DNA from 2 places in the Bacillus sp. XB1 genome. Region 1 is predicted to be linked to the other one. Evidence: riboswitches for the same ligand, from Rfam matches in the RefSeq annotation. Region 1 holds a riboswitch; the other holds the start of a gene.
What was found. Region 1 has a riboswitch for preQ1 ahead of ACK1U5_RS10520 (QueT transporter family protein). Riboswitches for the same ligand answer to the same signal wherever they lie in the genome.
Positions count from the first base shown of each region.

Region 1 (16,253 bases):
GGATCTGCGTTATTTTGGAGTACACCATTAATAAGAAAAGTGTTTGGAATAAAGGTAGTACCGTCTGGATTCGTATCTACGAAAGTAGGACTATCAGCAGAAACACTTCCTGCATTCGTCAAAGTAACAGTATAAGTTAATATATCCCCTACGGTAGCGAACGCTCGATCCACTGTTTTGGCTGAAATGACATTTGCATCGTTTACTTGAGTAAATGTAGTGGTTGAAGTAGTGTTCTTACTTACAGGTGAAGCGTTTGGATCAACAATAAAGTTATAGGAGATGGAAGCGCTATTTGAAATAGGGTTTGGATTTGGAATGCTAGTTATTATTACTTGGAATGAAGCTGTAATTGTAGTATTAGCATTGATGCTACCAATATTGATGCTAGTTGGTGTAACGCCTGGTTGAGTAACACCGTTAACTATAACGCTATTTGGTACAAAGGCGGTTCCATTCGCAATTGAATCGGATAGTAATACACTGTTCGCTGCAACATTCCCATCGTTAGTAAGAGCGAAGGTGTAAGTTAATACATCGCCAACTTCCGCAAACGTTTTATCTACAGATTTATTAGCATGGAGATTTGCTAGTCTAATTGTTGATGTAACAGAATTAGAATTTGCTGTCTTTGAAGTCGGTGGCAAATTTGGATTTACAGTATATAGATAAGAAGCGAAGGCATTGTTAATGATAGGATTTTGGGTCGTAATATTGATGGCTGTTACTTGGAAAGAAAGGGTAAAAGTAGCCCCGCCAGGAATTGTGCCGATAGGTAAAGCGACGAGAGAATCTACATTTTGCAAAACTCCGTTTAGTGTTACAGTACCAGGAGTTAATATCGTTCCATTTGGAAGTGGGTCTGTTAGTTGAACGTTAGTAGCGGCCGTATTTCCACTGTTTGTAATAAGGATTGTATAACTTATCGTTTCGCCAATTGTGGCAAATTGTTTGTTAGTTGATTTTGTTAATGTTACATTCGCATTGTTAATTTGAGTGGAAACGAGATTAGAAGAAATGTTTTTTGTAACGGGTGATTGGCTAGGGTTGACGGTATATTGATAAGAAGCACTTGATCCGTTAGATACGACATTTGACGCGGGTATTGTATTTACTACTACTTGAAATGCAACATTTTTTGTTGTGCCGCTTGGGATGGATCCAATATTCACACCGTTAGCGGGATTTGCGCCCACTTGTGTCGTGCCATCTATTGTTAAACTGTTTAGAACGAAAGTTGTTCCAGTAGGGATGACATCTGTAAAAATAACATTGTTCGCATTTGTATTACCTGTAGCTGTAAAGGAAACGGTGTACGTTAGTGTATCACCAATATCTGCAAAATTTTTATCTACTGCTTTCGTCATTGTTACAGTAGCATTATTCACTTGAGTGGAGACAATATTTGTCTTATCAGTCCCACTTACTGCTGGTTGATTAGGTACAGGAATGTATTGATATGTTGTTGTTCCACTATTTAATATTGGGTTTGTTTGAGGGATAGAAGGAACGAGTACTTGGAATGAAATAGTAGTAGTGGAATTTGCGGCAATTGACCCAATTGATATACCATTAGCGGGATTTGCTCCAGCTTGAGTAACTCCGTTCACAGTTACACTCCCTGGAATGAAAGTAGTCCCGCTAGGAATCGGATCCGTATATATCACATTCGTTGCAGCGATATTTCCTATATTAGCTAAGGCAATACTGTAAGTTAATGTTTCACCAATATCGGTAAAAAGTTTGTTAACTGATTTTGTTCCATTAATATCTGCGAGGTTAATTTGTGTTCCAGCAGAGTTGCTTGTTGCAAGACCATTAAAAGTTGTTCCTCCGGCGATTGGTGTATATTGAAATGTAATATTAGCAGTGTTAGAGATAGGATTTTGACTTGGAAGAGAAACGACAGTAGCTTGAAAAGTTACTGTACGAGAAGCACCATTATTAATTGTTCCAAGAGATATACCAGCTGCAGGATTAGCATTTGTTTGTGGTACGTTATCTACTGTTACAGTGCCGGGTATAAAAGAAGTACCGCTAGGGAGACTATCTATAAAAATAGCGTTATTGGCAGGAAGAAGCCCGGTGTTAGGGATAGTAACTGTATAAGTGAGAATATCTCCAATTGCAGCAACACTTTTATTCACGCTTTTCGTCGCTTGTATATTTGGTGAGTTTATATTAATTTGTAAGCCTACTGTATTTAACATATATGCGTCTCCGTTAGTAGTTAAACGGATTGCGGCGGATACTTGTGAGTTTGTTAAATAAGGAGAAATATCAATGGAAGTAATGTCCCAGCCCTGTCTTCCTGCGGAGATGTTTGTACTTGTAGAAGCACTTTGATTTCGCGTTCCAAATGTCCCTGTTGTATCTAAGTTTCCTGCAGCATTATTAACTTGAGAACCGAAGAAATTATTTATAGCATTGTTTGGTCCAGATAAAGCATTTAATGAACTGAAATTTGGTCCAAATAAAGCTTGATCCCCGGTTAAATCTGCATCTCCTTCGGTAGAACTTAAAAATAATCTCCCGCTTACTGGTCCTCCTGAAGGTGTTAAAAATCCAGAAACAGATACATCGGCACTACCAGTTTCTGCAGAAACACGGTTACCAGCTACATAAATGGTTAAGTTTCTTGCAGGTAATGTCCCGTTTTGATAAGCGACAATGAGTGTCCATCCGGCCGAGTTAATGGATCCATTTGAAGCATCTAAAGGATCAACAAGTCCAGGGACAGCTCCTGTAGTATAAGAACCAGAACCTCCAGCTTGAATAAGAGTTGTTACGTCTGCTGAACGAGTATAAAAGCCAAATGTAATAGAGTTTGAAACGAACGTTTGATTTGAAGCTGTAACAGCTGAAGGAGTAATTGAGTATGTTGAAACGGGTGTTGTAAATGAAACGGGATTACCTAGAACACTCGTAATGTTTTGATCACGAGATAAATAGTTTCCACCCCAAACGAGTTCTGCGTAAAGAATAGTGCTACCAGCAGGGATATTTAAAATAGCGGTAGAACTATTTTGTGTATAGGTTAACGTTGTACCTGCGGGAAAAGTAGGTACTTGTAAAGCGGTATTCGTAGTTATAAACGCACCAATTGCCCCGATTGTACCAGCACGGTTTTGATTACTAATTTTACTTAATCCTAAAGTATTACCTGTAATAGCGAGTGCGCCGTTAGTGGTGGTAGAAAATCGATTTGTAATGGGCATGTTGTCACCTCATTTCCAATATAGTCTTGGTCAAAATAGGATATGTGTGTGATAAATAAATGGAAACATGTACAAGTTGATTTGATAATAATGATTTAAATGTCTAGATAAGGGGATGGAGTATGATTGAATTGGAAATTAGAGTGGAGCGTCTTAGGGAAGCAAAAACAGGGAATATTGTATCATTATCTTCTTATATTGGGTGGGATTATAACAGAGAAGAAATTGAGACTATTTTTAACGCAGGGAATGTATACGGTGTTTGGAATGAGAGAGAGGAACTAATTGCTAGCGCGGCAATAATATTATATGGGGAGAAATTAGCGTCTATCGGAATGGTGATTGTACATCCAGATTATAAGGGGAGAGGGATTGGAAAGATAATAACGGAAGCGTGCGTTAAAAGCGTATCAGCTCATACTCCAATTATGCTTATTGCTACGGATGAAGGGAAACCTTTATATGAAAAGTTAGGATTTAGGGCAGTAAGTTATGTTTCTAAATACATATGTAACTCATACAATGCGAAAGATTATTGTGTAAGAAATGAAGATTATGTGATGAATTATGAAGAGGGTGATTTAGAAAAAATAATAAAAATAGATGAATATGCGTTTGGAACAAATAGAAAAGAGTTTTTAAAGAAAAGAATTATGCAAAGTGAACAGTGTATCGTTGTAAGGGACAAGGAACAAAATGTATTAGGTTACGGTTTAAGCATACAAACACCAGAAAATAAGATAATAGGGCCGGTTGTTGCTAAAAATGATGAGATGGCAATGAGAATTGTACATGATTTAGCAAGAGGGCATAATGGAAAATTAAGAATGGATGTACCAGAAGGAAAGAACGATTTCATGAAAGAATTAGAGGTTGCTGGTTTTAAAAAAGTGAATACACCACCAATTATGATGAAAAATAGTAATCGGTTATTAAAAAGAAATAGTGAACTATATAGTATTGCAGCGCAAATTTTTGGATAAAAAAGAATCCTTTTAAATGAAGGATTCTTTTTTGAGCCAATTTAATCACGATATTGGTCATGAGTTGGCTGAAAGAGGTCTTCCTCGATATCTCGCACCATAGAAAAATGATCAACGTTATAATGACCGTGTAAAGTTTTATTGTGATGACCAATAATTTGTTCTGCAGACAATACGTTAGAATCAGTTGTTGAATGACCGTTTTTAATTAATGTAACGTCAAATCCTTGTACAGTTGCTGTCCTAACGGCAGTGTCAATGCAATGTTCTGTTTTACATCCGCCTATAACAATATGATTAATGTTTTCTTCTTTTAAAAGTTCAAGTAAAGAAGTACCGTAGAATGAATTGGTTGCTGCTTTATTAATAAAGATTGCAGACTGGGGTACTTGAATTTGATTATGTACTTCAAATCCTTCGCCACTACCAGAAGCAACATCGATATCTCTTACGAAAACAATAAGAGCATTTGAATCTATTGCTTTCTGGAGGGCTATATTTAGTGTAGATAATAGCTCGGTTTTACGAAAAACTTCATTTTCTTGCTCATTTCCATCAATTAATTCTTGCTGAGCGTCGATAATTAATAGTGCTTGTTTCATCGTGTCTCCCCTTTAATATGAAATAAGTTCCACTGTACATATTCCTTCAGATTGTTAGAAAATCCTCCATTGTAAGAGAAGTAGAAGATTGATTTACAAAGTTGTCAAAGAAATTTCATTCTCATAGCGTGTAAAAACATGTATGATAGGAGATGGAGAATTTTTGAGTAGGTGGGAATAACATGCAAACAGTAGAAGATTATCTTTCATTCTTACATACGAAAGGATTTAAATTATCAGAGGAAGCACAAGGGTTTATTATGTTTGGACAAGGATATACTGGTGCGTCTGATGGGATTGTGAACGCAGCAATAGAAGCGACAATTAAACATCAATTGCAGTTTGATGGTAGTTATTTCGTTGCGTTATTAGAACGATTGAAAGAGGAAGAAATTACAGATAAAAAAAGCGCTAAGGCTTTTATGCGGAAGTTACAAGCGTAACTTCACGCAGCCTGCGCTTCTTTTTTTGTTTTGGAAGGTAATTCAACAAAAATCATGCCTAGAAAAATACATAGACATCCGATAATAGCAGAAATAGAAAGTTGTTCATTTGCAACGAGAACGCCTGTTAATGCAGCAAAAACGGGCTCCATTGCGAAAATAATTGCTACTCTCGTTGGAGAAGTGTGTTTTTGTGCCGATGTTTGAATGAAAAAAGCAATAGATGTTGCAAACAGGGCAGTTAGAAAGAGTGCGAATAAAAAGGATTGATTCGTCCATAGTGATACTGAAAATAACTTTTCCCAATCTTCAAACAAGAAAGCGCAAATAGAAGAAAATATACCAACAGCTAATACTTGAGATGTGCTTAATAATAAAGGTGATATTTTTTTAGAAAAGAAGCCGTTAATAAGAATATGGGCAGCGAAAGCGACTGCACAACCGAGAACAAGTATATCTCCTATATTTAATTGGAAAGAATCAGCAGCTGTTAATAAGTACAAACCTGTTGTAGCTACAGCAATACCAAGTACGATGAAAATGGTGGCTTTTTGTTTTAAAAAGATAAAGGATAAGATTGGGACCATAACAATGCTTAGCCCAGTTAAGAAACCTGCTTTTGAAGAAGTTGTATAGAGTAAGCCAAATGTTTGTAATAAATAGCCGACAAATAAGAAGAACCCAACTATTAATCCAGCTAAACTACTATGTTTTAATTCTTGTTTTGAAGTTTTCTGTGAGAAAATAATTTGAACGAATAATAAAATAATTCCAGCGAATAAAAAACGAATACCATTAAACGTAAATGGACCAACGAAAGACATAGCGTTTTGAACGACAACAAACGTAGCTCCCCAAATAAAAGAGACAAATAATAAAGCAAGAGGAGCAATCCACTCTCTTTTCACACTCATACCCCCGTTAATTTTGTAAGATAGCTTTTCTAGCTAATTCATCAGCTACTTTATTTTGACTACTTGGAATCCACTTAATAAAAAAGAGATCGAAGTTTTTTATGTACTGCAGTGCTTCATCTAAAAGAGGTGCAAATATTTTATTTTTTGCGTATTCTTTTTCAACAGCCCGTTCGACAAGCTGGGAATCTGTACGAAAAGAGACAGTGCTATAATTATGCTCGATGCAATATTTTAATGCTAGAAGTAAAGCGCGGTATTCTGCTTCATGATTGGACATTGTTCCAAGTGGTACTGATAATTGTACAGGCGGCTGAACGCCTTTAATAAACACTCCTGCACCAGAAGGACCAGGATTTCCTTTTGATGCACCATCAATATATACTTCAATCAAAATGAGAAACCTCCAAATTATAAGATTATCCCCTACTTAAATATTTTTTTGAAGTAGGGGATAGGGTAGTTATCCGATTGTGATGCTGTAACGACATGTAAATGTTTCATTCGCTTGTAAAGATTGAATTCCCTTTTTGTCCTTGAAATCTTTTGCTGGATTTACTTCATCAGCGATTCCATACCAAGGTTCAATACATAAGAAAGGTGCGTTATCCCCTGGTGTCCATACGCCGACAAATGGAAATCCATCAAATTCTACTTTTACAAATTTATTATGTTTATGAGAACGAATCGAAATTTCATTCGTATTCATATGTTCAAAAATAAGTGCATCATTTTTGAATAAATCGTATGTAAGTGGCAATTCAGTCGTATTTTCAGCGATTAATTGCTTTTTGTTTGAAAGATAAGGTCCTTCTAATACGCTTGTTTCTAAGCGTTCCGAACCATTAAACGATAAGTGATAATCTGTAAATGATTCACCGTCCAATAAAGGGAAGTTGAATCCAGGATGTGCGCCGATTGAGAAGAACATTTCTTTAGAAGTAGGATTGTTTACTTCATATGTTACATGAACACTTTGTCCATCTAGCTCATAAGAAACGAGTAATTCGAATTCGTATGGGTATTTTTTTAATGTTTCTTCATTACTAGTAACGATATAAGTGATCTTTGTTTCGCTTTGTTCTTTCACAGAGAAAGTAAGATCACGAGCGAAACCGTGTTGTGTTAATGAATATGGTTTACCGTCTACGTAGTATGTATTATCTACTAATCGACCAACAATTGGGAACAAAATTGGTGCACGGCGTCCCCAATAAGTAGAATCACCTTGCCATAAATATTCTATGTTGTCTTCTTTTAAGCGAACGCTCTGTAATTCTGCACCTTTGTCAGAAATGGAAACGATCACTTTTTCATTTTGAATTGTTGCTGTCATGAAGTGAAACCTCCTAAATCTTTCATATGTTTCATTATACGTTGTCTAAAAGGAAAAAGGTAGTTTATGATAGGAAATCTATTGACGAAAGAGGGGCTACCACGTAAAATATAATCTTGTTGCTTAAAAAACGAATAACGTGGTTCGAAACCATCCCACGTAAAAAAACTAAGGAGATTTTGTCATGAATATTAGAACATTAGTCGGTAATGGTATTTTAGCGGCATTATATATTGCTGTTTCTATGCTTATTCAGCCATTTGGCTTTACGAATGTACAGTTTCGTATTTCAGAGATGTTTAATCATCTCGTTGTATTTAACAAGAAAGCAATTTACGGAATTGTATTAGGTGTATTTTTAACGAATCTCTTTTTCTCACCTATGATCGCTTATGATTTAGTATTTGGAGTAGGGCAATCTATTCTTGCATTAGTTGCAACGATTATTTCTATGCGATTTATTAAAGGTGTTTGGGCTCGTATGATTTTTAATACAGTTATCTTTACGATTACAATGTTTATGATTGCAATTGAACTTCATCTTGCATTTGACCTACCATTTATGTGGACTTGGTTAACATGTGCAGCAGGTGAATTCGTAGTAATGGCGATCGGTATGCCTGTAATGTACTGGATTAATAAGCGAGTACAATTTGAAAGATTTATGTAATAGATGAAAGAGCTATTCCTTATATAGGATGGCTCTTTTTGTATGTGATTATATTGAATATAATACTGTGACTCTTGATAAAATATAATAAAATAAAGTGAGGCTTCAATTAGCCGGATAAATAAGAAGTCTTACATAAGGGGAATGTAGTATGAAATATAAAATTCATTGGTTGTATAAAACGAAGCGCGGATTGCAGACGGAATTAACGACAGAGTATATGAACATAGAAGAAGTACTTCAATTTGCAGAGGATTTTGAGAAAACAGGAAGAGTAAAAGAAATTTCATTTTATGATGAAATGGACGCAGAATGGTCATTAAAAGAGATGAAAAAGTTAAGTAAGCAAGTAGAGGAAGATCCCCAAGAAATACTCGTTTATTTTGATGGGGGATATGATGTGCAAACGAAAGAAGCTGGCGTTGGTATATGTGTGTATTATAAAAAAGGAAATACAAACTACCGGATTCGCCGCAATGCATATATAGAAGGTATATATGATAATAATGAAGCGGAATATGCATCGTTACTATACGGTATGAATATACTCGAGGAATTAGGGGTTAAGTATGAAGCAGTCACACTTCACGGTGATTCTCAAGTTGTACTGCAGCAATTAGCCGGAGAATGGCCTTGTTATGATGAGCATTTAAACCATTATTTAGATCAAATCGAACAAAAGGCGAAGCAAATGAAATTAAAACTTATATGTGAACCAATATCTAGAAAACAAAATAAAGAAGCACATCAATTAGCTACGCAAGCATTGGAAGGAACAGTTATTGATAGTCATAAAGAAATAACTGAATAGAGAGGTGCAAAGGTGGATAAAAAGCAACTCATTACAGAGGTAAATGACTTATTAGAAACGTATTGTGAAGGATGTTTCTTGCGAGAACATAATCGAAAGACAAATAGTAAATATTATGCCCATTCATTTTGTATACGGCAATGTACAGTTGGAGAAACATTGAAAAAGTATGGAGAACAGTTGTCATGAAAAAACATCCAGAGAAAATTCTCTGGATGTTTTTTAGTGTCTTGCTTCGTTTAGTTGATGCTCACATTTATTTAATTTCTTTTCCTCATTCATTAAAAATGGCTCATCTAAATCAGTTGCAACAGATTTCATAATTTCAAGCTGAGAGCGAGCTGCTTCTACAGCAGTAGTAGCATGCTCTAATGTATCTGGATCCATTGAAATTGTTGCTGATCCTACCATTTTTTGTGCTGTTTCTACACGGAATTTCACTTCTTCAAAATCATTTACTTCTGATCCCATTAATAATTCCTCCTTTGTATAGTGCGCATTTCACATAGTTTTTGCTCTGTAAAACGGAAATATACAAAGGAATAACAAAGGAGGTTACCAAGTAAGGCAACCTCCTGTTATATGTTGGATTAAAGTTTTACTACGTTAGCAGCTTGAGGTCCGCGGTTACCTTCAGTAATGTCGAAAGATACTTCTTGACCTTCTTCTAAAGCTTTGTAGCCGTCTCCTTGAATAGCAGAGAAATGTACGAATACATCGTCAGCGCCTTCCATTTCGATAAATCCAAAACCTTTTTCGTTGTTAAACCATTTTACTTTTCCTTGCATGTTACAATTCCTCCTAAAAGCGTTTACTATTTTCATTTAGTGAAATTCATTTTAAAAAATAATATAAACTAAAAATGCTATATTCTTGAATATTCTGCTAAATGATTAATTTAAATATACACGAATTGGGAGAAATTAGTCAAGTAAGCGATTTTATTTTTTTGTATTTTTAAATAATTTTCCAGTCAAATTTTTAAATAGGTATAGGACAGGCCTTGTACGTAATATTCTTAATTGAATGCTATACATAATGAGGTGAAAGAATGAATAAGTCTTGCTTATTAGATAATGAAGGAATGAGAACGAGAACCGACATACCGGATTGGGTTGCAAAAGAATTTGAGATTTTTTCAAATGTTGTGTTAGAACCAACTTTTCCATGTTATTTCGGTTTAACAGCTTTGAAAAAGAATGAACTTCGTTATTCATTTCTTTCTCATAATGATTGGAGTCATTTGCCGCATACAATGTTATCTTTTTTAGAGTTAATGAAAGAGAGACCGATTGTAAGAAGGGGCTTTTTCCTTTTTGTAGAACCGGAATGTGAAGAACAATCACTCGAATATTACCGTGATTCTTTTTGGAAAGTGTTACAGTATTTACATGAAAACGATAATCAAGCATGGCCAAAGCAAATTCCTGAAGACCCAGACCATTATTTATGGGAATTTTCATTTGGTGGTGAGCCAATATTCGCATTTGGAAATGCGCCAGCTTATAAACAACGAAAAACTAGACATTTAGGGAATTCTCTCGTTATTGGGTTTCAGCCACGCACTATTTTTGATGGATTAGAGGGAGATCGTCCTAAAGGAGCATATTCAAGACAAATGGTCCGTGAGCGAGTTGAAAAGTGGGATCAATTGCCGAAACATCCTAACATTAGTCATTATGGTGACCCAGAGCATCGTGAATGGAAACAATATTTCATAGGAGACGATGTAGAGCCAATAAAAGGGAAATGTCCTTTTCTTCATAGGATAGAAAAGTAAGAGCCATCATCTAGATGGCTCTTTTGTATATTTTGGATAAAAAAGGGTATTTTATTATGAAAGCTAGTCTATTTTTTAAAATTACATCATTAACTAGTAGTAAAGAGAGTAGAAAGGATAGAGCGATGATTGGAGCAATTATACAGCAAATCGTATTAGGTATATCATTAGCTGCGCCAGTAGGGCCGATTAATATTGAAATGTTAAAACGAGGAATTGAACGTGGTTTTTGGCACGCTTGGGTTGTTGGAATTGGTGGAATGACTGCAGATGTTTTATTTATGCTTCTCATTTATTTCGGTTTATCTTCTGTGTTTATGTATACATATGTACAAGCCTTCATGTATTGCACGGGTTTTTTCTTGTTATTTTATTTAGGATTTCAAAGTGTAAAACAAGGAATTTTCGAATCGAATATGGAATATAAAAAAGAAGAGGTAGGTGGCCTTAAGCAATCGTTTATGGCAGGATTTTTAATTGCGATATCCAATCCATTAAATCTTGTTTTTTGGTTTGGTATATACGGAAGTACACTTAGCTCATTACTTACGAAGGTAACGAAACAAGAAGCTTTTTTGTACAGTCTTTGCATTATTGTTGGTATTATTTTATGGAATTTAAATATTGCTTTTTCTGTACATTTTGGAAGAACTTTATTAAAACCAAAAGCGCTTGGCTACATAACAGCCGGAGCAGGTATTATTTTAGTAGGTTACTCTATACATTTTGCATACAAAGCTTTACAGTTGTTCACATAAGATTGAAGGGGAGATTTTTATGTATCGAACCACTATTGACGGAAAAGAAATTATAATTACGTTAGCGCCAAAAATCCGAAAAGAAATTACTGATAGAAATCCACTATATGAAGCGGTATTTCATAATGCTGCAAGATTGTTACAAACAAAGCAACCGACGTTTGCAGTAAATCATGAAATATTTGGGCTCATTATTGGAGAAGTGCAAAGAGGAGAAGTAACAGTGTTTGCAGTGGAACATATTATTCCGAAGCAAAATATATTTGGATCAAACAATTTTTTCTCGGCAATAGAACAGCAGGCAAATTTGTAAAGTGAATAGAATAAGAATAGAAAAGAAATAGTCGTAACGATATGTTGCGGCTGTTTTTTTGGAAAAGGGGGAAATAAGATGAAGAAAGTGGGGAAAGAGTTCTTTTTACAACATGATATTGTTATTATGTATAGCATTCTATTTATTTTCATTATTATTTTAAAAATGCAATTTTTTACTTGGTTTGGCATGTTAGCATGTATGTTTGGGATTGTTTTCTATACGCTTAATGAATATATGACACATCGTTTTTTATTCCATATAAAGCCACCTAAAAACAAATTTCTATTAAAAATGTTAAGAAGATTGCATTATGATCACCACGTATATCCAGATGATTTAAAACTTTTGTTTTTACCTGTATGGTTTAGTATACCTAGTTTTACTATATATTTACTTATAGCATATGGTATTACAAAAAGTGTTACTATTGCACTTTCATTTGGAATCGGAATGATTATCATGCTGCTCGTTTACGAATGGAAACATTATATTGCTCATAGACCGATTCGTCCCGTCACTAAGTTTGGAAGATGGCTAAAAAAACAACATATATTACACCATTATAAAAACGAAAAGTTTTGGTTTGGTGTTTCAAATCCAGTATTCGATTTTATATTTGGAACACTTAAAGACGGAAAAGATGTTGAGTTAAGCGAAACGGCTCGTAATTTAGAAAAGGAAAAAAAGACAAAAGTAGTGCGTTAAGCACTGCTTTTGTCTTAATGAGGATAAATAAGTAAGGTGTCACTTTATTTTGAAAAAGTATATTAAAAATTTAGGGGAAATTGCCGAAAAATGTCTATCAAAAAATCTTTGCATGAATGCATGGATTGTCTAAAATGAATATAAGTTTCTGAATATTTATAAAATTTAGTCTTTAGGTATGCAAGGGGGAAGTGTATTTTAAGTAAGAGAGGGGATCGGTTAATGAAACGAGACGATACGTCAGCACGTAAGTTGCAAAATGAGGTGAATTATACAGAGGTCGTTCAGTCGGAAGAATTTCAATTGTTATTAAATACGAAAAAGAAGTTTATCATTCCAATGAGTATTTTCTTTTTTAGTTTTTTTATCGCATTACCTATTCTAACATCGTATTCAAAGGTGCTTAATACACCTGCATTTGGAGACGTTACATGGGCGTGGGTATTTGCTTTTTCCCAATTTATTATGACATGGGCACTATGTATGATTTATAGCAAAAAAGCAGAATCATTTGATGAAATCTCCCGAAAAATTTTGCAAGATATGCAAAAAGGGAGGGGCTGAACTTGAATACTACTGCATTTGCACTATTTTTAATTATTGTTCTTGGTACGCTCGTCATAACCTATTTTGCATCGAAAAAAACGAAAAATGCGAGTGAATTTTATACGGCTGGAGGGGGATTAACTGGTTGGCAAAATGGTCTGGCCATTGCTGGAGATTACATGTCTGCTGCTTCATTTCTCGGTATAGCTGGAGCAATCGCATTAACTGGGTTTGATGGATTCTTTTATAGTATCGGTTTTTTAGTTGCTTATTTAGTTGTACTATATCTTGTTGCAGAACCGCTTAGAAATTTAGGAAAGTACACTTTGGCGGATATGATTGCAGCACGCTTTGACGCGAAAAAAGTTCGCGGAGTTGCAGCTCTTAATACGATGACGATTTCTATCTTTTATATGATTGCACAATTAGTTGGCGCGGGTGCACTTATTAAATTATTATTAGGGATTGAATATACGACATCTGTATTAATCGTTGGAACACTTATGACGGTGTATGTTATTTTTGGTGGTATGACAGCAACGAGCTGGGTACAAATTGTAAAGGCTGTATTACTTATGGCCGGTACGTTTATTATTTCTGTTATCGTTTTCGCAAAATTCAACTTCAGCGTGACTGAAATGTTTGCCCAAATGAAAACAGCTACACCATTAAAAGATTCATTTTTAAATCCAGGTGTAAAGTATAAGGATGGCCTTGATACACTTTCTTTAAATTTAGGACTAGTACTTGGTACAGCTGGATTACCACATATACTTGTCCGCTTTTTTACAGTACGTGATGCAAAAACTGCACGTCAATCTGTCGTATATGCGACATGGTTAATTGGTGCATTTTATATTATGACGATTTTCTTAGGATTTGGTGCGGCAGCGTTTGTAGGAAATGAAGCGATTATTAAAGCGAACCCAGCGGGTAATATGGCAGCACCTTTATTAGCCAAAGCGTTAGGTGGAGACTTCTTATTTGCTTTCGTATCAGCAATTGCTTTTGCAACAATTTTGGCTGTAGTGGCAGGTCTCGTATTAACGGCAGCATCAGCATTCGCTCATGATTTTTATAATGAGATTATTCGCAAAGGGAAATCAACGGAAAAAGAGCAAGTATCTATGGCTCGTTATGCATCTATTGGGGTAGCGATATTATCTATCATACTTGCATTATTTGCCCAAACATTAAACGTAGCATTTTTAGTATCATTAGCATTTGCAGTTGCAGCGAGTGCAAATCTACCAGTGATTTTATTTACAATATATTGGAAGCGTTTTAATACAACGGGTGCTATTTCCGGTATGATTGTAGGGCTCGTATCAGCAATTGTTCTCGTAGCGTTGAGTCCGAATGTTTGGAACCCTGTAGCTGGAAAAGCTATTTTTGTTGGGGAAGCGATATTCCCATATACGACACCAGGAATTATTTCAATTCCGCTCGGATTTCTTGCAGCATATTTAGGAACTGTTTTATCTAGTAAGAAAGAAGATGCAGCGAAATTTGATGAAATTCTTGTGAAATCTAATACTGGTCAAGGTATTAGTGATGCGTCTTCACATTAAATAAAAGAGGAGCTTTTCGATAGATAAGAAAAGCTCTTTTTTCTTTTGTCATTTTCTTGTAAATATTACTGATTTGTAAGTAGGATTTGTCTTAATTTTGTGGAATGAAAATAGCAGGGAGAAATTTAAGTCATCATGGCACCAGCGCAGCTTTTGTGAAAAATAAGTTGTTATGGAAGGTGGAAGTAATGATGAAAACGAAGCAAACTGATGAATTATTAGCAAAAGATGAGCAATATGTTTGGCACGGAATGCGTCCCTTTAGTCCAAATAGTACAATGGTAGGGGCAAAAGCTGAAGGGTGCTGGGTTGAAGATATACAAGGAAAAAGATATTTAGATGGTATGAGTGGTCTTTGGTGTGTGAATAGTGGATATGGAAGAACGGAGCTCGCAGAAGCGGCTTATAAGCAATTACAAACATTATCATACTTTCCAATGTCACAATCTCATGAACCAGCTATAAAGCTTGCTGAAAAGTTAAATGAGTGGCTTGGGGGAGAGTATGTTATTTTCTTCTCAAATAGTGGTTCAGAAGCGAACGAAACAGCTTTTAAAATAGCAAGGCAATACTATGCGCAAAAAGGTGAACCACATCGTTATAAATTTATGTCACGTTATCGTGGGTATCACGGGAATACAATGGCGACAATGGCAGCGACGGGACAAGCGCAGCGTAGATATCAATATGAGCCGTTTGCTTCAGGCTTTTTACACGTAACACCACCGGATTGTTACCGTATGCCTGAAATTGAAGGGCAGCATATTTATGATGTAGAATGTGTGAAAGAAGTCGATCGTGTTATGACGTGGGAATTAAGTGAAACAATTGCTGCGTTTATTATGGAACCTATTATTACAGGCGGGGGCATATTAATGCCACCACAAGACTATATGAAAGCTGTTCATGAGACATGTCAAAAACACGGTGCCTTGCTTATAAGTGATGAAGTGATTTGCGGCTTCGGTCGTACAGGAAAAGCATTCGGATTTATGAATTATGATGTGAAGCCAGATATTATTACAATGGCAAAAGGCATTACGAGCGCATATTTACCATTATCTGCAACAGCTGTGAAAAAAGAAATATATGAAGCATTTAAAGGGAAGGGAGAGTATGAATTCTTCCGACATATTAATACATTTGGTGGAAATCCAGCAGCTTGTGCATTAGCCCTTAAAAACTTAGAGATTATGGAAAATGAAAATTTAATTGAGCGATCTGCGCAAATGGGTTCCCTTTTATTAGAGCAACTAAAAGATGAAATTGGGGAACATCCGCTTGTTGGGGATATTAGAGGAAAAGGTCTATTAGTTGGAATTGAATTAGTAAATGATAAAGAGACGAAAGAGCCAATTGATAACGACAAAATCGCAAGTGTCGTAAATGCTTGTAAAGAAAAAGGGCTTATTATAGGACGAAACGGTATGACGACAGCAGGATATAATAACGTCTTAACATTAGCACCACCGCTTATTATTTCAAGTGAAGAAATTGCCTTTGTTGTTGGAACGTTGAAGACGGCGATGGAACGTATTTAATGAATCGAGCGAGCTGTAATATACAGCTCGCTTTTGTTTATTATGTGAAATATGATAAA
Region 1 is NZ_JBNRIL010000001.1:2,055,509-2,071,761, reverse strand. It holds gene ACK1U5_RS10555 (cell surface protein) at 1-3,218, opposite strand, end outside; gene ACK1U5_RS10550 (GNAT family N-acetyltransferase) at 3,341-4,201, shown strand; gene ACK1U5_RS10545 (cysteine hydrolase family protein) at 4,243-4,803, opposite strand; gene ACK1U5_RS10540 (DUF6123 family protein) at 4,986-5,246, shown strand; gene ACK1U5_RS10535 (DMT family transporter) at 5,249-6,154, opposite strand; gene ACK1U5_RS10530 (reverse transcriptase-like protein) at 6,168-6,554, opposite strand; gene ACK1U5_RS10525 (aldose 1-epimerase family protein) at 6,624-7,496, opposite strand; PreQ1 riboswitch class I at 7,630-7,674, shown strand; gene ACK1U5_RS10520 (QueT transporter family protein) at 7,681-8,166, shown strand; gene ACK1U5_RS10515 (ribonuclease H family protein) at 8,318-8,977, shown strand; gene ACK1U5_RS10510 (zinc-finger domain-containing protein) at 8,990-9,166, shown strand; gene ACK1U5_RS10505 (DUF2564 family protein) at 9,200-9,448, opposite strand; gene cspB (cold shock-like protein CspB) at 9,568-9,765, opposite strand; gene ACK1U5_RS10495 (YqcI/YcgG family protein) at 10,029-10,757, shown strand; gene ACK1U5_RS10490 (LysE family transporter) at 10,772-11,515, shown strand; gene ACK1U5_RS10485 (hypothetical protein) at 11,535-11,828, shown strand; gene ACK1U5_RS10480 (sterol desaturase family protein) at 11,907-12,536, shown strand; gene ACK1U5_RS10475 (DUF485 domain-containing protein) at 12,759-13,100, shown strand; gene ACK1U5_RS10470 (solute symporter family protein) at 13,103-14,653, shown strand; gene ACK1U5_RS10465 (aspartate aminotransferase family protein) at 14,845-16,194, shown strand; gene ACK1U5_RS10460 (DUF3986 family protein) at 16,194-16,253, shown strand, end outside.

Region 2 (16,253 bases), 240 kb from region 1:
GGAAAGGTTCGTTTTTCTCAGCAAGCTCAAAGAACTTACTTGGAACGATAATTCCGATTGATAGAGACTGAATACGGCTCTTCTCATCGGCATTTATTTTTTTTGTATCAAGGAATTCAATAATATCCCAATGGAAAATGTTTAAATATACTGCACCGGCACCTTTTCGTTGGCCAAGCTGATTCGCATATGAAAACGAATCTTCAAGCAATTTCATAACAGGTACTACGCCACTTGCAGCGTTGTCGATACCTTTAATTTGCTCACCACGTGCGCGTAGCTTAGATAAGTTTAAAGCTACTCCCCCGCCGATTTTTGATAATTGCATCGCAGTATTAATGTTAAAGCCAATTGAATTTAAGCTATCATCCATCTCTAACAAGAAACAAGACACCATTTCTCCTCTTCTGCTTCTTCCCGCATTTAAAAAGGTTGGTGTCGCTGGTTGGTAGTTTTGTTTTACAATCATGCTTGCGAATTGTCTTGCTTTCGAAACATCACCGCGTCCTAAGTATAATGAAACAATTGCTACACGATCTTCATAGCTTTCTAAGTATTGTTTTTGATCATTCGTTTTTAACGCATAATCTTTGTAGAACTTAGATGCTGCCATATAAGATTGGAACTCGAAGTTTTCACCATAAGCGATGTTATATACTTCCTCTACTTCCTCCAAGCTATACTCGTCCAGAACGTTGTAATAGTAATCATGTTCTTTCATATACTCCATTCGCTCTGCCACGCTATTAAAAGGAACGGTATTCTCTCTAGCTTCTTCCATAAAGACTTCTAATGCCTCTTTATCTTTATGAAGCTGATAAAAACCGTCCTGCATTTGCGTGATTTCATTATTCAGTTCAATGTGTCGCAATCTCCCGCACCCTTTCCTTAAAATATTCTACATCGTTATTTGTTCCAGATAACTCAAATTTTGATACAATAGGCACTTCATATTTAGTAGAAATCTTGTCAGCACTTGCACCGAACATGTCTCCCCAGTTACGATTGCCGCTTGCAGATACGCCTTTTAATTTTTCATTATTGCGCTCTAAAAAGTCTAAAACACGTTCTGGTACATTTCCAAAACCTGTTGTATACGTAATAAGAATAAAGTCTTCATCTATTACTAGATCTTCATCAATTTGAACGGCCGGCATATTTAATTTGTGAATGAAACGCTTCACGTTTCCTGTCATAGAATCATATGCAACTAACATTTCCGACCCTCCCTCTCAAATCTATATTCTCTATATGTTGTTCTTGATTTCTCTATATATTGTATTACGTTTCAAAATAAGACACAAGATATATGTATAAATTCTTTCTTTTTTTAACTTTTACTTTTCGACATGATAGCCGTTTTTTTTCAATACAATGACTATGAAACAACATTCTAAAACTCATGTCAATAAAGTGCTTTTCAAAAAAGTTGTCAACGAATTTAACCTTATTTTTAAAAAAGTTAACAATATATTTTGTCATAAAACGGTAGATGCTGAAGAAATATATTTCTCCAGCATCACGCAAAAAAGAACAGATATGAAACTATAATCTGCTCTAAAAAACGATTACATTTATCAAATTTACCTTATTAAATATATTATACATATACTTTCGTTTTTCGTTACATACTAAAAGATAACTATTATAGAAAAAGATTATTATTATGGAACTTCAATTTATTTATGAAAAGTTTATTCAGAGTACTCAATGCGCAAAATATCTTTTACAAATATATGATGTGGATTTTCATCTTTATCAAGCATTGTACATACAGGAGCCTCTTCATCAAAGTATACAATCAGTCCTTCTACGTACTGATATGTATGTTGAACTTGTACAGTTACTTTAATTTCTATTGCTTCTTCATATGCTCTTTTTATTTTCTGAAGCATTTTTGCTGAACATTTTCGTTTCTCTGGATACATAACCATTCCCATAAATCGATTGCCGGCTCTATCTTTCCACATATAATCCCAATGTGGTAAAATGCCTTGTTTAAAATCGCCCATAATTCCCCTCTCCTTTATCTTTTATTTATCCCGCATGAAACGTCCGTTTGGTGAAGGCTACTAATCAGTGAGAGATGCCCTGCTGATCAAAATTCTCCTTTATGAACGTGGCGTTTCTGAATATGTATAAATCACTTGCCCGCCTCGCTGTGCGTTACCAATGAAATGCTTAAAGTCTTCTCTATTTACAACAACTTCTCTGAACGTATAAAATACATCTTTCGTAACAACATACTCCTTTATTTCACCATTTTTTAGCTGATCTAAAATTGTATTTGCTAATTCTTTATCCATGTATTTCACCTCTCTGCAATATTTTATCTTATATTCTATGGGTCAACAACTGTAAATTTATCCCGCTATTTGCAGGTAGTCCGATTGGTGTTGACTACTAATCAGTCGTAGAATGAACAAAAAATCTTACTGATTAACGTTTCACTTTATCTCGTTGTTATGCCATGATTTTATTTTCGTTATTTCGCAAACAATATTGTTTTACTATATGTCCACTAAATATCATATACTAACATAGCTACTTCTCTATATCAAACATTTCGGCATTCAATTATGCAAAGTTCCATACCACTATGCTACAATATACAAATAGAACTAGGAGGGATACTATGATTCGGAAAGCAAAAAAGACAGATGCAATGGCAATAGCTCCTTTATTGTATAATGCTCTGCATGAAATTGCTGAAAAAATCACAGGTAGCACAGTTGAAGCAGAAGTATTACTAGGACTTGAGACATGGTTCTCAAAAGAAAATAACCGTCTGAGCTACGAAAACTGTTTTGTCTATGAACAAGACGAGAGTGCAGTTGGAATTATTGTCGCTTATCACGGTAGTGAAGCAACACAGCTTGACGCACCAATTGTATATCACTTAAGAGCATTACATAAAGATGAATCAATTACGTTAGAAAAAGAAGCTGAGCTTGATGAGTATTACATTGATACATTATCAGTTTCAAGTGCACACGGCGGAAAAGGTATAGGTTCTAAATTAATTGAAGCTGCCGAAATCTATGCAACTGAAAAAGGGCATAAAAAAATCGCTTTACTTGTTAATTTAGAAAACAAACGCGCCTATTCACTATACGAAAAGTTAGGTTATAAAAAAGATGAAATTGTTATGCTAGTAGGGGAACCTTATGCTCATCTCGTAAAACCATTAAACGTCAAAATTTCTATATCTTAAAAAGAAAGCACACGATTTATATAAATCGTGTGCTTTTATGTTAAATTTGTATTTAATATATTTCCATCCATCGCCTCGTGAAACGTATATGTTGTACATCCCCATGGCTCTCTGTGCAAAATAGGAGAACCAGACCATCCCATCGCTCTCAGTTCGGCACCAATCATTACATTCACATAATTATGACCTACAAGAGCTATACTTCCATGTACGAGAGCATAACGATGTAACAGGTAAGCCGCTTGCCTTACCCTCTCTCTTACTTCCTTATAAGACTCAACACCTTTATGGTAGCCAAGTATCCATAATGTTCGTCCAATGAACATCCATACCTTAATTGTGCATTTCAACCACTTCGGAGCAAAAAAGCATGAAGGAACTTCAGCTTCTCTAAAAAGAGAATTTTGCATAAAAGATAAAGAATCCGTCAATTCAGCTGCTGATTGTACAGCACGCCTTTGATCACTTGTTAAGACAAATTTCGCTGCTTCAATTGCCTCTATTGTTTCTATCGGCATTTTAGCTTTTTGTATCATTGACTCGGAATCATACTGTTTCATCCATTCGTGAAATGAATTAATTGTCATCGGTTCTCTTATACGACTTAAACAACCATGACGAATAAAAGAAATCTTCATTCTTTTCACTCTCCATTCATCACTTATGAACTCTATTATGCACTAGTTCTAAACATCATACCACGCAAGAAAATAAAGTTATATCCCTTTACATCTCCCCACCACTATCATGTGTTATCGAAGCATGGATACCATCCATCCCATCAAAATATGTACTCGTATCATATTGACGAATCTTTTTTAAATGCATATAAGAAAATAAAAATAAAATTAAAGCTATAACACTCCCCACAAATTCAAACATCATTTTACCGCCTCTAATTTCTCCCACTTCAGCAGGTTATTCTACTTTTTCATTATACCTCGATATAAAGATTCTCGCATTTTTGCTATTTTTTCTAAAAAACATGGATTTTCTACATATTTTCTTACAAAAAGTGAATATTTTTCGAATTTTTACTTTGGAAACATTTACAAAGTAGGAAATATGGTTCAAAATAGGAGGAAATAAAAAAACCCAAATTTATTCTTTTTTTGGGAAAACTGTAACAAGGAGAGTTGCTTATGCAGATCGCAGAAACTGGAGATATCATCGAATTTAAAGGTGGAATGCAAGGCCGTGTTCAAAAAGTAAATCAAAACTCTGTTATTGTTGATATAACAATTATGAAGAATTTTAGAGAACTAGATATGGAACCTCTTACAGTTGTAAGTCATAAAAACTATACTGTCATTAATCAAAATGCATAATATAATAGAAAGAAAGGGCCTGTATAGTATACAGGCCCTTTCTTTCTATTAACGATTATCAATTGTTTCCGGATATAGATCGTGGTTCATCATGCGGTAGTCAGCCATTTGTTCATACTTCGTACCTGGGCGCCCGTAGTTGCAGTATGGATCAATTGAAATGCCACCACGTGGTGTGAATTTCCCCCATACCTCAATATAACGCGGATCCATTAATTTAATTAAATCGTTCATAATAACGTTCATGCAATCTTCGTGGAAATCACCATGATTGCGGAAACTAAATAAATACAACTTTAAAGATTTACTCTCTACCATTTTTTGCTCTGGAATATAGCTAATATAAATTGTTGCAAAATCTGGTTGTCCTGTTTTCGGGCATAAACTTGTAAATTCAGGACAATTGAATTTTACAAAATAATCACGGTTTGGATGATTATTATCAAATACCTCTAATATTTCTGGGCTATATTCAAATAAATATTTTGTATTTTGATTCCCTAGTAATGTTACATCTTTTAAATCTTCATCTAATCTTCCTGTCATTTTAAACATCCCTTCTCGTTATACGCCGCGCTTATTTCCCCATACTAACGCATGAAGCTGAGGCAATACTTTTGCATCATTCATCTCTTTACAATTTACAGCTTTATCAATCAGCCATTCATACTTATCTAATAAATTTTTTATAAGCATCGCATCATCCACTGTTTTTGTATCATCGTTTCCTACTTGTAAGAAAAATGGTACCTTTGGATAACGTTCGTGCATCTTAACTGCATATTCAAAATCATGATCATCGAATACTACTACTTTTAAACTAATATCTTTTCCTGCTAGTTTCTGAATAATAGCATCTAACTTATGAAAATCTGTTTTCATCGTTGAACTTGGTGGTTTTGGAGAAATTGTTACCTCATCAATTTGAAGTAACCAATCTTGCCATTTACTCCCTTGCGTTTCAATTGCCGTTCGCATTCCATTTTCTTTTAATATAGAAAGAAGAAACTCAATATTTTTCAGCAATGCCGGATTTCCACCTGAAATCGTAACATGAGAAAAATTTTCTCCTCCAATTGCAACAAGCTCATCCCAAATATCTTCTGGTGTCATCTGTCTAATTTGATCTTTAGCTGATCCATCCCACGTAAAAGCAGAATCACACCAAGCACAGCTATAATCACAACCAGCTGTACGGATAAACATTGTTTTTTGCCCTACAACCATTCCTTCACCTTGAATAGTCGGACCGAATATTTCTAAGACAGGGATTTTACTCATCAAGCATCCACTCCCGTCTTACTTCCGCATAACTAGTCGGCGTCTCAAATAGACGAACAAATTCAACGCGAGCTCCTTTATATTCGTTCACTCGATTCTCTTTTGTTAGTGCTTCTGCCATCTTTTCATAAATCCAAACGACCATATTTTCAGCAGTCGTATTCATTGCAGGTAACGTTTCGTTTAAATAACGATGATCTAGATAAATTTCGATTTCATTTTTCCAAATTTCTTTTATATCTCCAAAGTCAATTGCAAGACCTATTTCATTTACATATCCACTAATTCCAAATACAACTTTATATGTGTGACCGTGTAAGTTTTTACATTTCCCTTCATAACAGTGTAAATGGTGTGCTGCATCAAATGTAAATTCCTTGCTGACCATTACTCTTTTATTATGGTATTTGAGTTGTTTACGCTGAATATCCTTGTCCATTTTTTGCAAATTCTCTACGATGCGAAATCCAAAAAAGTTATCCATTAGTTATTCGCTCCTTCGCGTTCTTGTAGGTACGTATCTAATCCTGCTTTACGAAGTTGACATGCTGGACATTCACCGCAACCATCACCAATGATTCCGTTATAACATGTTAATGTTTTTTCTCGAACAAACTCAAATGCTCCAAGTTCATCTGATAATTTCCATGTTTCAGCCTTATCAATCCACATAAGTGGCGTGTGAATGACAAACGGGTAATCCATAGATAAATTTAAAGTAACATTTAACGATTTCACAAACACGTCACGGCAGTCTGGATAACCACTGAAATCAGTTTCACATACACCCGTTACAATATGACGTGCTCCAACTTGTTTTGCTAATACAGCAGCAAATGATAAGAAGAGTAAATTTCGTCCATCTACAAATGTCGATGGCAATTCACCTTCTTCATGTGTAATCTCCATATCCGTTCTCGTTAACGCATTTGGAGCAAGTTGATTTAATAGACTCATATCTAGTACCGTATGCTTTATTCCTAGTTCTTTTGCAATTTCCGCTGCACAATCAATTTCTAGCTTATGACGTTGATTGTAATTAAACGTTACAGCTTCTACCTCTGCAAACTGCTCTATTGCCCAAAATAAACATGTCGTACTATCTTGTCCTCCACTAAAAACAACAACTGCCTTTTCTTTTTTCATTTCACTCATTCTCCTTCTCTACTATAAATAAGAAGAAAGAACGTTCTTGAACTGTCACAATAAAAAAACAAAACAATACCTAAGGATATTGTTGTTTCCATAGTTTTTTATAGAGGGAGTTCGCGAACCTCTCCCGCGCGATGCACGGAATTTCTTCTTTCATTGACACAGCTTATTGTAACATATTGTATACTAGCGTAAAAATTTCTGATTTTTCCGCTATTTATTATTTCATTTCTTTCATTTTATAGTATGATTAATTTAATCTAAGAAGAGAGGAGGCATCCCACTGAAATCCTTTATTATTTATCTCTTTTTAAATATATTATTCATCCTGATTACAATGCTCGTATATCATTTATTTTGGAATCAAAAAGGGAAACGCTCTCCTAAATTAAATTCAGCTATATTCATTGTACTCTGTTGCCTTGCTACCGTACTCTGTATTACATTTGCAGCAAAAACAAATAATGGTTTTCAATTTGATATGCGCCATATTGTATTAATTGTCGGTACATTAACGGGAGGGCCTATTGCTGGTGGTTCTATCTTAGTTGTATTAAACATATATCGCTTATTATTAGGTGGGGTAGGTGTTTTCCCATCTCTTATCGGTTCTGTTCTTCTATTTATTGTTCTATTATTAACATATAAATTTTTCAATCGAACTTCTAATCGTATAAAAATAACACTTGCTATTATCTACAGTCTCACATACGGATTTAGTTGGATACCCTTCTTCCTTTCAAAGGTTACAAATAAGACTGATTATATACCGCATATTATTGTGTATGAATTATGTTCAATGCTTGGTACGATTCTAATTCTATATTTACTACACATATTACAAACTCAAGTTCGTCTCCAAAACGAACTTATAAATGCTGAAAAGTTTCATTTAATTGGTGAAATGGCAGCGTCTATCTCTCATGAAATTCGCAATCCATTAACTTCAACGAAAGGTTTTTTACAACTGTTACAATCAGGTACATGCACTGAGCAGGAACGAAAATTATATATCGACATTGCCATTAATGGCATCGAACAAGCAAATCATGTTCTTACAGATTATTTAACCTTTGCTAAACCAAGCATTGAAAAAGAACAAACATTACAGTTAGAAGAAGAATTACTACATGCATTGTCGTTAATTACACCGCTTGCTAATTTAACAAATGTACGTACTCATTATATAAAGCAAAGCACTTCTTTTTTTATCGTTGGAGAAAAGCAAAAACTAAATCAATGTTTATTAAATATTTTAAAAAATTGCATTGAGGCTATGCCAAAAGGCGGTGATCTTTATTTCACATTAGTTCCTGATCATAAGCATATTCAGTTATATATAAAAGATACAGGAGTCGGTATGGATTCAGAACAAGTAAAACGTCTTGGCTCTCCTTTTTATTCAACGAAAGAAAAAGGTACTGGACTTGGAATGATGGTCGTATTTAGTGTTGTTCAAGCTATGAATGGAAAAATTGATATTATAAGTGAAAAAGGAATCGGTACAACCTTTTTATTAACTTTTCCACTCATACAAAAAACGTGATGAAATACTCATCACGTTTTTTCTGTTCCTTCAACTAATTCAGCAAAAGCTTTCACTTTTCCGTGCGGTTGTTGATTTTCTTTACGTGCTTTCCAGGCGCGCTCTTCTTCTCGCTTCTTTTTAGACATGTTTTTTCAACTCCTTCTTTTCTTTCTCCATGTAGTATTCCAAAATAAGAAAGAAAACTATGCACGTATCAAAAAAGAAGTGGTTTCCCACTTCTTCCACTTTAGCGTTGCAAAATTGCATGTTTCGCCTCTTTTAACTGCGTAAGATGTCTTTGTTCATGCAAATCAAGAAATTGAACCCATTGATACAAATTCAGATCATTAAAAACAGGATGCTTTAATCCATTTTCAAATAAATCTTTTTCATCTATAACACTATGAAGCGCGTGTAATAGTTCTTGGCGTGAATGTTCTAGCAATTGAATTCCTTGCTGTTTTTTCATTAAAGTTTCTGTTGGTTGCATTTGCTGAGGAGCTTCTCGTTTATGTGTGCGATCAAGCGTAAGTTGGAGGTCTTTAAATGGAGTCATGTTTCTTTCCTTTTTTTGTAAAGCATATACAAGGGCAGACGTGACAGATTGTTCAACTAAATGCAAGTGGTGTAAAATTTGAATAATGCTCCATTTATCACGGCGTGGCTTTACATTCACTTCTGTGTCATTTAACATTTCAATTTCTGATAATAGCGTGCTTCGAGTAGACTGTAATGAGTTTACTAAACTTTCTAAACTTACATCCATATTAGATTGAAGCATACTTGTTCCCCCCTTTTGTTTGTGAAAAGAGGTGCTCCTTATTAGAAACACCTCTTTAGTATTCTGAATTTTCTTTTATTATCTCATCATTTTCCCATTATGTCGATGTTAAACATGTGAAAAAAAGCGCATGTTTTTTACAATTTTGTGTCGTCAATCGCATGTAACCATGCTTCAATTTCTGTAATAACACTTTTCACACAGCCTTCAGCAAATGGTGATGTTAAATTTGCAACTTCTACTAATTCTAAGAACGATTTACTTCCACCTTGTTGGCACAGATTCACATAATCTTCCCAAGCCTCTTGTCTATTATCTCTTGCACGTTTCCAAAATTGTAGCGCACAGATTTGAGCAAGCGTGTAATCAATATAATAGAACGGCGAACTATAAATATGTCCTTGACGTTGCCAAAAACCACCGCGCTCTAAATAATCATTATCCTCATAATCACGATGCGGTAAATATTTCTTCTCTATGTTACGCCATGCTGTCTTACGCTCTTCCGGTGATGCTTCAGGATTTTCATATACATAATGTTGATATTCGTCAACAGATACACCATAAGGTAAAAACAGGAGTGCTGAACTTAAGTGAGAGAAGTAATATTTATCTGCATCTTCTTCAAAGAATAGCTTCATCCATGGCCATGTAAAGAATTCCATACTCATAGAGTGGATTTCACATGCCTCATATGTTGGCCAATTATATTCTGGAATTTCAAATTTACGACTTTCATATACTTGGAAAGCATGACCTGCTTCATGTGTTAATACATCAATGTCACCAGATGTTCCATTGAAGTTTGAGAAAATAAATGGCGCTTTATAATTCTCAATATATGTACAATATCCGCCACCAGCTTTTCCTTTTTTCGCAACTAAATCTAATAAATCATTATCTAGCATGAAATTGAAAAATTCATCTGTTTCAACCGATAACTCTTTATACATTGTCTTTCCATGATCAACAATCCAATCCGCATCTCCTTTTGGAGTTGGGTTACCTGTAGCAAACTCAAAGTTTTCGTCGTAATAAGCTAACTTCTCTACACCGATACGTGCTTGTTGTCGCTTTCTTAATTCCGTTGTAACGGGAACGATATAATCTAGCACTTGCTGACGGTAATTAGCCACCATCTCCGCATTATAATCTGTACGGTACATTCTTGCATATCCAAGTTCAACAAAGTTTTTGAAACCTAAAGATTTTGCGATTTTCGTTCTCACTTTAACAAGCTCATCATAAATACGATCTAGTTCTTCCTCATTTCCAGCTAAAAATCCGTAGTATGCTTCACTTGCTGCTTTACGTTCGCTTCTTTCTTTTCCTTGCATAAACGGAATCAGTTGCGATAACGTTCTTTCTTCTCCAGCAAAGTCAATTTTTGCAGATGCTAATAACTGTGTATATTGCGATGATAATTTATTTTCTAATTGTAAATCTTTCACGACTTCATCTGAATATGTTTTTAAATCACATTCTGCTAGAGCAAATAATTGTTTTCCATAATACGCCTCTAATTCTTCACGAAATGGAGAATTAATGAGTGCCTTATAATATTTTGTACCATATCCTTGTACAACTGGAGAGAATTCATCAAAGAAATCCTGCTCCTCCTTATAAAAAGTATCCGTCGTATCAACAGAATGGCGAATGTAACAAAGGTTTCCCATTGTACCAAAATCGTTGCGAATCTCATTAATTGAATGAATGACTTGTTTTTGTTCTTCTACAGTTTTTGCGTTATCAAACTTCTCTAAAGCAACAGTAAATTTCTCTTTTAACTCTTCAATATTTGGGCGTTTATATTCATAGTCTTTAAATGACATGAACGAGCCTCCTCTCCATTACATACCTTTATTATAATTCAATACGTATTCTCGAATCCCCTCTTAATTTTCAACAAATTTCGGCAGTGACTGCCATGAGTTCATTACAAATAAAAAAGCCTTGGATTTATTTATCCAAAGCTCCTTTGGAACATATTATTTTTCATACTTCCCAATTTTTTTTAATAAATCAAGTAATTCATCTTTTTCATCTTTCGTTAACATTTCAAAAGACTGATGTATAACTTTCTCATGCCCCGGAAAAATAGAAGCAATAAAGTTCTCGCCAGACTCAGTTAATTGCGCGTAAATAACACGTCTGTCATTCGGACATGGGATTCTCTTTACTAATCCCTTTTTCTCCAACTTATCTACAACATATGTAATGCTGCCACTAGCTATTAAAATGCGCTCACCAATTTGCTGGAGTGGTTGACCGCCTTTATGATATAGCAGTTCTAATACAGCAAATTCAGTTGGATTTAACCCGTTACTTTGTATAGATTTATTTGTAGTATCCATAACAGAACGATGTACACGAGATAATGCAATAAATACTTTTAAAGATTGAGAAATATCTTCTCGTTCATTATTTGATGTCATACAACTTTCAACCCTTCACTTAAATTCTCAGCAATAAAAAGAAAATACCACTTCATACTTCATGTGAATTCCGAATGAGCATTCACTCATCCATTTCCTCTCCCCTAATATATTAAAAATCATTCTTGAATAAAAACATGACAATTTTAACATAGTTTATATATAATGATAATAAAAAAAGAAGGAGTACCACATTTGAAAGTCAAATTCCAAAGCATAATTATATATATATTGCTTGTTATCCTACCGACAATAGGGATTGGTGCTATATTTTATTCGTATCATACATATAAAATGAAACAGGAAAACAAATTATCTGCTCATACAGTTCTCTTTTTATATAGAGATTATTTGGATCATCATCTTGGTGAAGCAATTTCTGCTTTAGACATGCTTGCAAAAGTTGTAGGCACCGAGACTGGTAATATAAATGGCATTAAACAAATTGTACATGATACAGATGGAAACGATGCACGCTTTTCTGGTCTATATTACGCTACACCAGAAGGAGTCATTACAATCGCATCTGAAGATGAATCAAAGCCTATAGATGTTTCAGACCGTAAATATATTCAAGACGCGCTCCAAACTAAAAAAACCACTGTATCATCAGTCATTACTGATCGCGTTCTTGGACATAAAGCTATTATGATTGCTGCCCCCATATTTAATAAACAGAAGGAGCTCTCAGGATTATTATTAGCTAGTTTACGCTTTGATTACATTTCCTCTTCTTTAAATGCCATTAAACCACAATACCATTTTGAGGTAACTGATAAACATGATGTAGTTTTTCTAACCGATGATAATAACGACACAAGTGATACGCATTCTAATATGCTTACTACCCCACTCCAAAGATTAAATTGGAAGGTCTCTGTTTCTCCATTACCCATTCATCAAAAAACCTTATACCAGTGGGTTGCAATAGAGTGTATAGCTACTTTATTTTTAATGTCTATTTTATTTTTGCTTGCTCAATATATGTTGTTAAAACGTCAAACAAAACTTGAAAGACAACAAAATGAACTACAGAAAATTGAATTAGTTGGAACTTTTGCAGCGAGTACAGCACACGAAATCCGTAATCCTCTTACTGGAATTAAAGGACTCGTCGCTCTATTAAAAGAGAAATATAAAGATGAACAAGATCAGTTCTACTTTTCCGTAATTGAACAAGAAATAGAGCGAATCAATGAAATTGTAAGTGAATTTCTTATTCTAGGAAAGCCAACCGCCATCATCGAACAAACATATGATGTAAGAACAATTCTAAATGAGGTAGCATTAATTATTCAATCTGAGGCGAATTTACATAACATTGTATTCCATTTACATTTGCCAGACCATCCTGTTCATATCCGTTGTTCGAAAGACCATATGAAACAAGTGGTTTTAAACATTACCAAAAATGCAATTGAGGCCATGACTTCTAATGATACACTAACCATTGTAGTAAAAAACAATGAAACACACGCACAACTGCATATTACAGATACTGGAAAAGGGATTCCGCAACATATTCAAAAACACCTCTTTCATCCGTTCTTTACTAATAAAGATACTGGAACAGGTCTTGGACTTGTCATATGTAAACGAATTGTAGAGATGTATAATGGGCATATTTTTATCGACAGTACAGAAAATGAAGGAACGACAGTTCATATCGAAATTCCGTTACACATAGTATAATTATCCTTATCCTATAAGGGTAATTATACTTATTTCATAAAACCAGCCACAAGCATTCGCCAAAAATTATTTGATTTTCCTTCATACCCGATTTGGAAAATAGGTATTTTTATAATTGAAAACCATTTCGGTGTTTGTTTTTCTTTATAACATTGATATTGTAAAATAAGCTTGTCCAATTCTTGACTAACTTGAATTGTCTCCCTACTATTTAGCCCACTTGTTAATCCTAGTTGAATCATTTCTTCACGTTTCATATGAATATCACGTGAAAGCTTTTCTAATGTGTACTTCCTTTTTACAGTAAACATCCATATCCCCCTTATTATACTTCCATGCTCTTAACTTCACTTCTCCATTGACTTTTTTTAACTACTTAATCATATGCAAATTTGAAGAATCAGAAAATTTAACATTTTCTCCCTGTAATTTACAAATCTTTACCCTCACTTTGAGAATTATTACAAATTATTCTATCTTTGTAAATACATTCGCAATAATAGACATTTTTTTCATCTTCTTTTTTTATAAATTCTACGTAAACCGGGGATTCTTAATTTTCCACCTACTTTTCTTCGACATTTTTTGTTTAATTTATATAAAAAAGCAAAACATAATGATGATTGATAAAGTGAAACTTTAATCAGTGTTTTTTTGTTCAGCCCCCACTGATAATTAGCATTCACCAATCGGGTAGGCAGTGAATCTCCCACCTATCCAGCCCAATGTTGAGGTGGGAGTCTTACTACCCACAAATAGCAGGATAACAATAGAAAGGAAATATTTATATGCGAAAATATACGATTGCATTATTCATCATTGTTTTGTTTTTACCGTCTTTCTTATTTCCTATTCAAGCAAATGCTCATACGAATAAAGTTGCTATTGTCATTGATGATTTCGGTAATAATATGAAGGGGACTAATCAAATGTTATCACTTCCCATTCCACTCACTGTTGCTGTTATGCCTTTTCTTCCTTCCACAAAAGAAGACGCAATAGCTGCCCATAAGAAAGGACATGAAGTTATTATACATATGCCAATGGAACCTATAAAAGGTAAAAAAGAATGGCTTGGGCCGAAAGCAATTACAACTGATTTAAGCGATGAAGAAATAAACAACCGACTTGAACAAGCGATTCAAGAAGTACCGCATGCAATTGGAATGAACAATCATATGGGGTCAAAAGTAACAGCGGATGAAAGAATTGTTCGCCTTATACTTGCTGCTTGTAAAAAACACGGTTTATTTTACTTAGATAGTAAAACGAATCCTAATAGTGTCGTCCCAAAAATCGGAAAAGAATTAGGAGTTCCTATTATTGAAAACCAACTATTTTTTGATGATGTATATACAGCAGGGCATATTTCAAAACAAGCCCAATTACTCATCAAAAAAATTCAAGAAAAACCTATTATGGTAGCTATCGGGCATGTGGGCCCCCCAGGTGAAATTACATCACGCGTTATTGAAACTTCTATCCCTAAAATTCGTGAGCATGCAGACTTTATTTTCTTATCTGATCTAGCATTATCCCCGCCTCCTGTTTCAAAATAAAGTTCATTACTCACATATAATCAGCCCTCACCAATTGGGCTTTTACAGGTAACACCCGCCCACCTAACTTCTTTGCTTTCACCAAATTTTGAGGCGTGGATTTTACTACCCACAAATAGTGGGACAAAAAAGTACCTATCTATATATAACAGATAGGTACTTTTCTTTTTAACTTAAATATAATCTACGTGACTCACTCTGAATCCTTTTTTCTCTATTTTTCCGATTAATTGCTTTAATTTTGTTTCATCTAACTCATCTGATATATTTACAATAACGCGGCGGATATATTGATCACCGTTATCTAGCGTAAATAGGCCACCGATATTATATGCTTTTAACAATGTCCCAAGCTCTTTAATCGTTCCCTTACAATCTTGTGTTGCAATTGTTAATATATAACCACCTGTTCGCATACCAAATGAATCTTCAATAACATCAAATATATTCGAATGCGTTAACATACCGACAAATTCATTATAATCATTTAGCACGGCTAAAAACGGAAGCCGACGAATTACATAAAAGGCTCTGAAGAAGGAATCCTTTTCAAAAATAAATGCATTGGAATCGTCGAGCATATCCCCTGCACTTACATGCTCTAATCCGCTATTGCATTTTTTTTCTAATAAATCTACTTTATAAATAATCCCCGTGAATTTCTTCTCATCTTCTGCTAATACCGGGATGGCTCGAAATCCCGTTTCGTTCATCATTTGCAGTGCCTCTTCACCAGAATCATTTATTTTGCAAAATGTTACTTGCTGCTTTGGCAGAAAATGATATTTAACTCGCAAAATATGTTCCTCCTTACATGTCAACATGTAATCTATATATAATAAGGAGACCTATATTTTATGAGTGAAATTATTTTTAAAACGCTTTCATTTATTTATTAACTTGTAGCTATATCACATCCATTTTTATATAACAGAGCTTCTTGCCCCCTTAATCATTAATAACTTTACATGATAGTTCATTAAATATTCTATACCCTCTAGCCATTTTTTCGCCTCTTCTGGCGTTTTTCCCCACACAATCATGCCGTAATTATGAACAAGAACTACCCCTCCACCTTCAATGAAATTCGGAACATTCCTTTCTAATAAATCAGCGAATTTTTTTTCATCTTCTACAATTGGAATTGTCATTTCTGTTATACCTTCTTTTCCGAAAACACGCTCCACACTGCGTTTATCGAACGTTACTTCTCCTTCTTCCCCATATAACTCTGATATTAAATGACTATCTACAGTCTGCACTTGTAAAATACATCCTGCACT
Region 2 is NZ_JBNRIL010000001.1:2,296,382-2,312,634, forward strand. It holds gene nrdE (class 1b ribonucleoside-diphosphate reductase subunit alpha) at 1-871, opposite strand, end outside; gene nrdI (class Ib ribonucleoside-diphosphate reductase assembly flavoprotein NrdI) at 858-1,217, opposite strand; gene ACK1U5_RS11770 (hypothetical protein) at 1,695-2,012, opposite strand; gene ACK1U5_RS11775 (hypothetical protein) at 2,112-2,306, opposite strand; gene ACK1U5_RS11780 (GNAT family N-acetyltransferase) at 2,636-3,214, shown strand; gene ACK1U5_RS11785 (hypothetical protein) at 3,250-3,852, opposite strand; gene ACK1U5_RS11790 (hypothetical protein) at 3,941-4,096, opposite strand; gene ACK1U5_RS11795 (YkvS family protein) at 4,357-4,542, shown strand; gene queF (preQ(1) synthase) at 4,591-5,088, opposite strand; gene queE (7-carboxy-7-deazaguanine synthase QueE) at 5,107-5,823, opposite strand; gene queD (6-carboxytetrahydropterin synthase QueD) at 5,816-6,307, opposite strand; gene queC (7-cyano-7-deazaguanine synthase QueC) at 6,307-6,969, opposite strand; PreQ1 riboswitch class I at 7,063-7,106, opposite strand; gene kinB (sporulation sensor histidine kinase KinB) at 7,313-8,521, shown strand; gene ACK1U5_RS11825 (DUF6254 family protein) at 8,533-8,649, opposite strand; gene ACK1U5_RS11830 (DinB family protein) at 8,751-9,284, opposite strand; gene ACK1U5_RS11835 (M3 family oligoendopeptidase) at 9,422-11,116, opposite strand; gene ACK1U5_RS11840 (MarR family winged helix-turn-helix transcriptional regulator) at 11,273-11,719, opposite strand; gene ACK1U5_RS11845 (DUF3149 domain-containing protein) at 11,915-13,411, shown strand; gene ACK1U5_RS11850 (aspartyl-phosphate phosphatase Spo0E family protein) at 13,441-13,722, opposite strand; gene ACK1U5_RS11855 (divergent polysaccharide deacetylase family protein) at 14,200-14,970, shown strand; gene cbpA (cyclic di-AMP binding protein CbpA) at 15,144-15,767, opposite strand; gene ACK1U5_RS11865 (class II aldolase/adducin family protein) at 15,894-16,253, opposite strand, start outside.
Region 2: another riboswitch for preQ1. It lies ahead of queC (7-cyano-7-deazaguanine synthase QueC); the one in region 1 lies ahead of ACK1U5_RS10520 (QueT transporter family protein).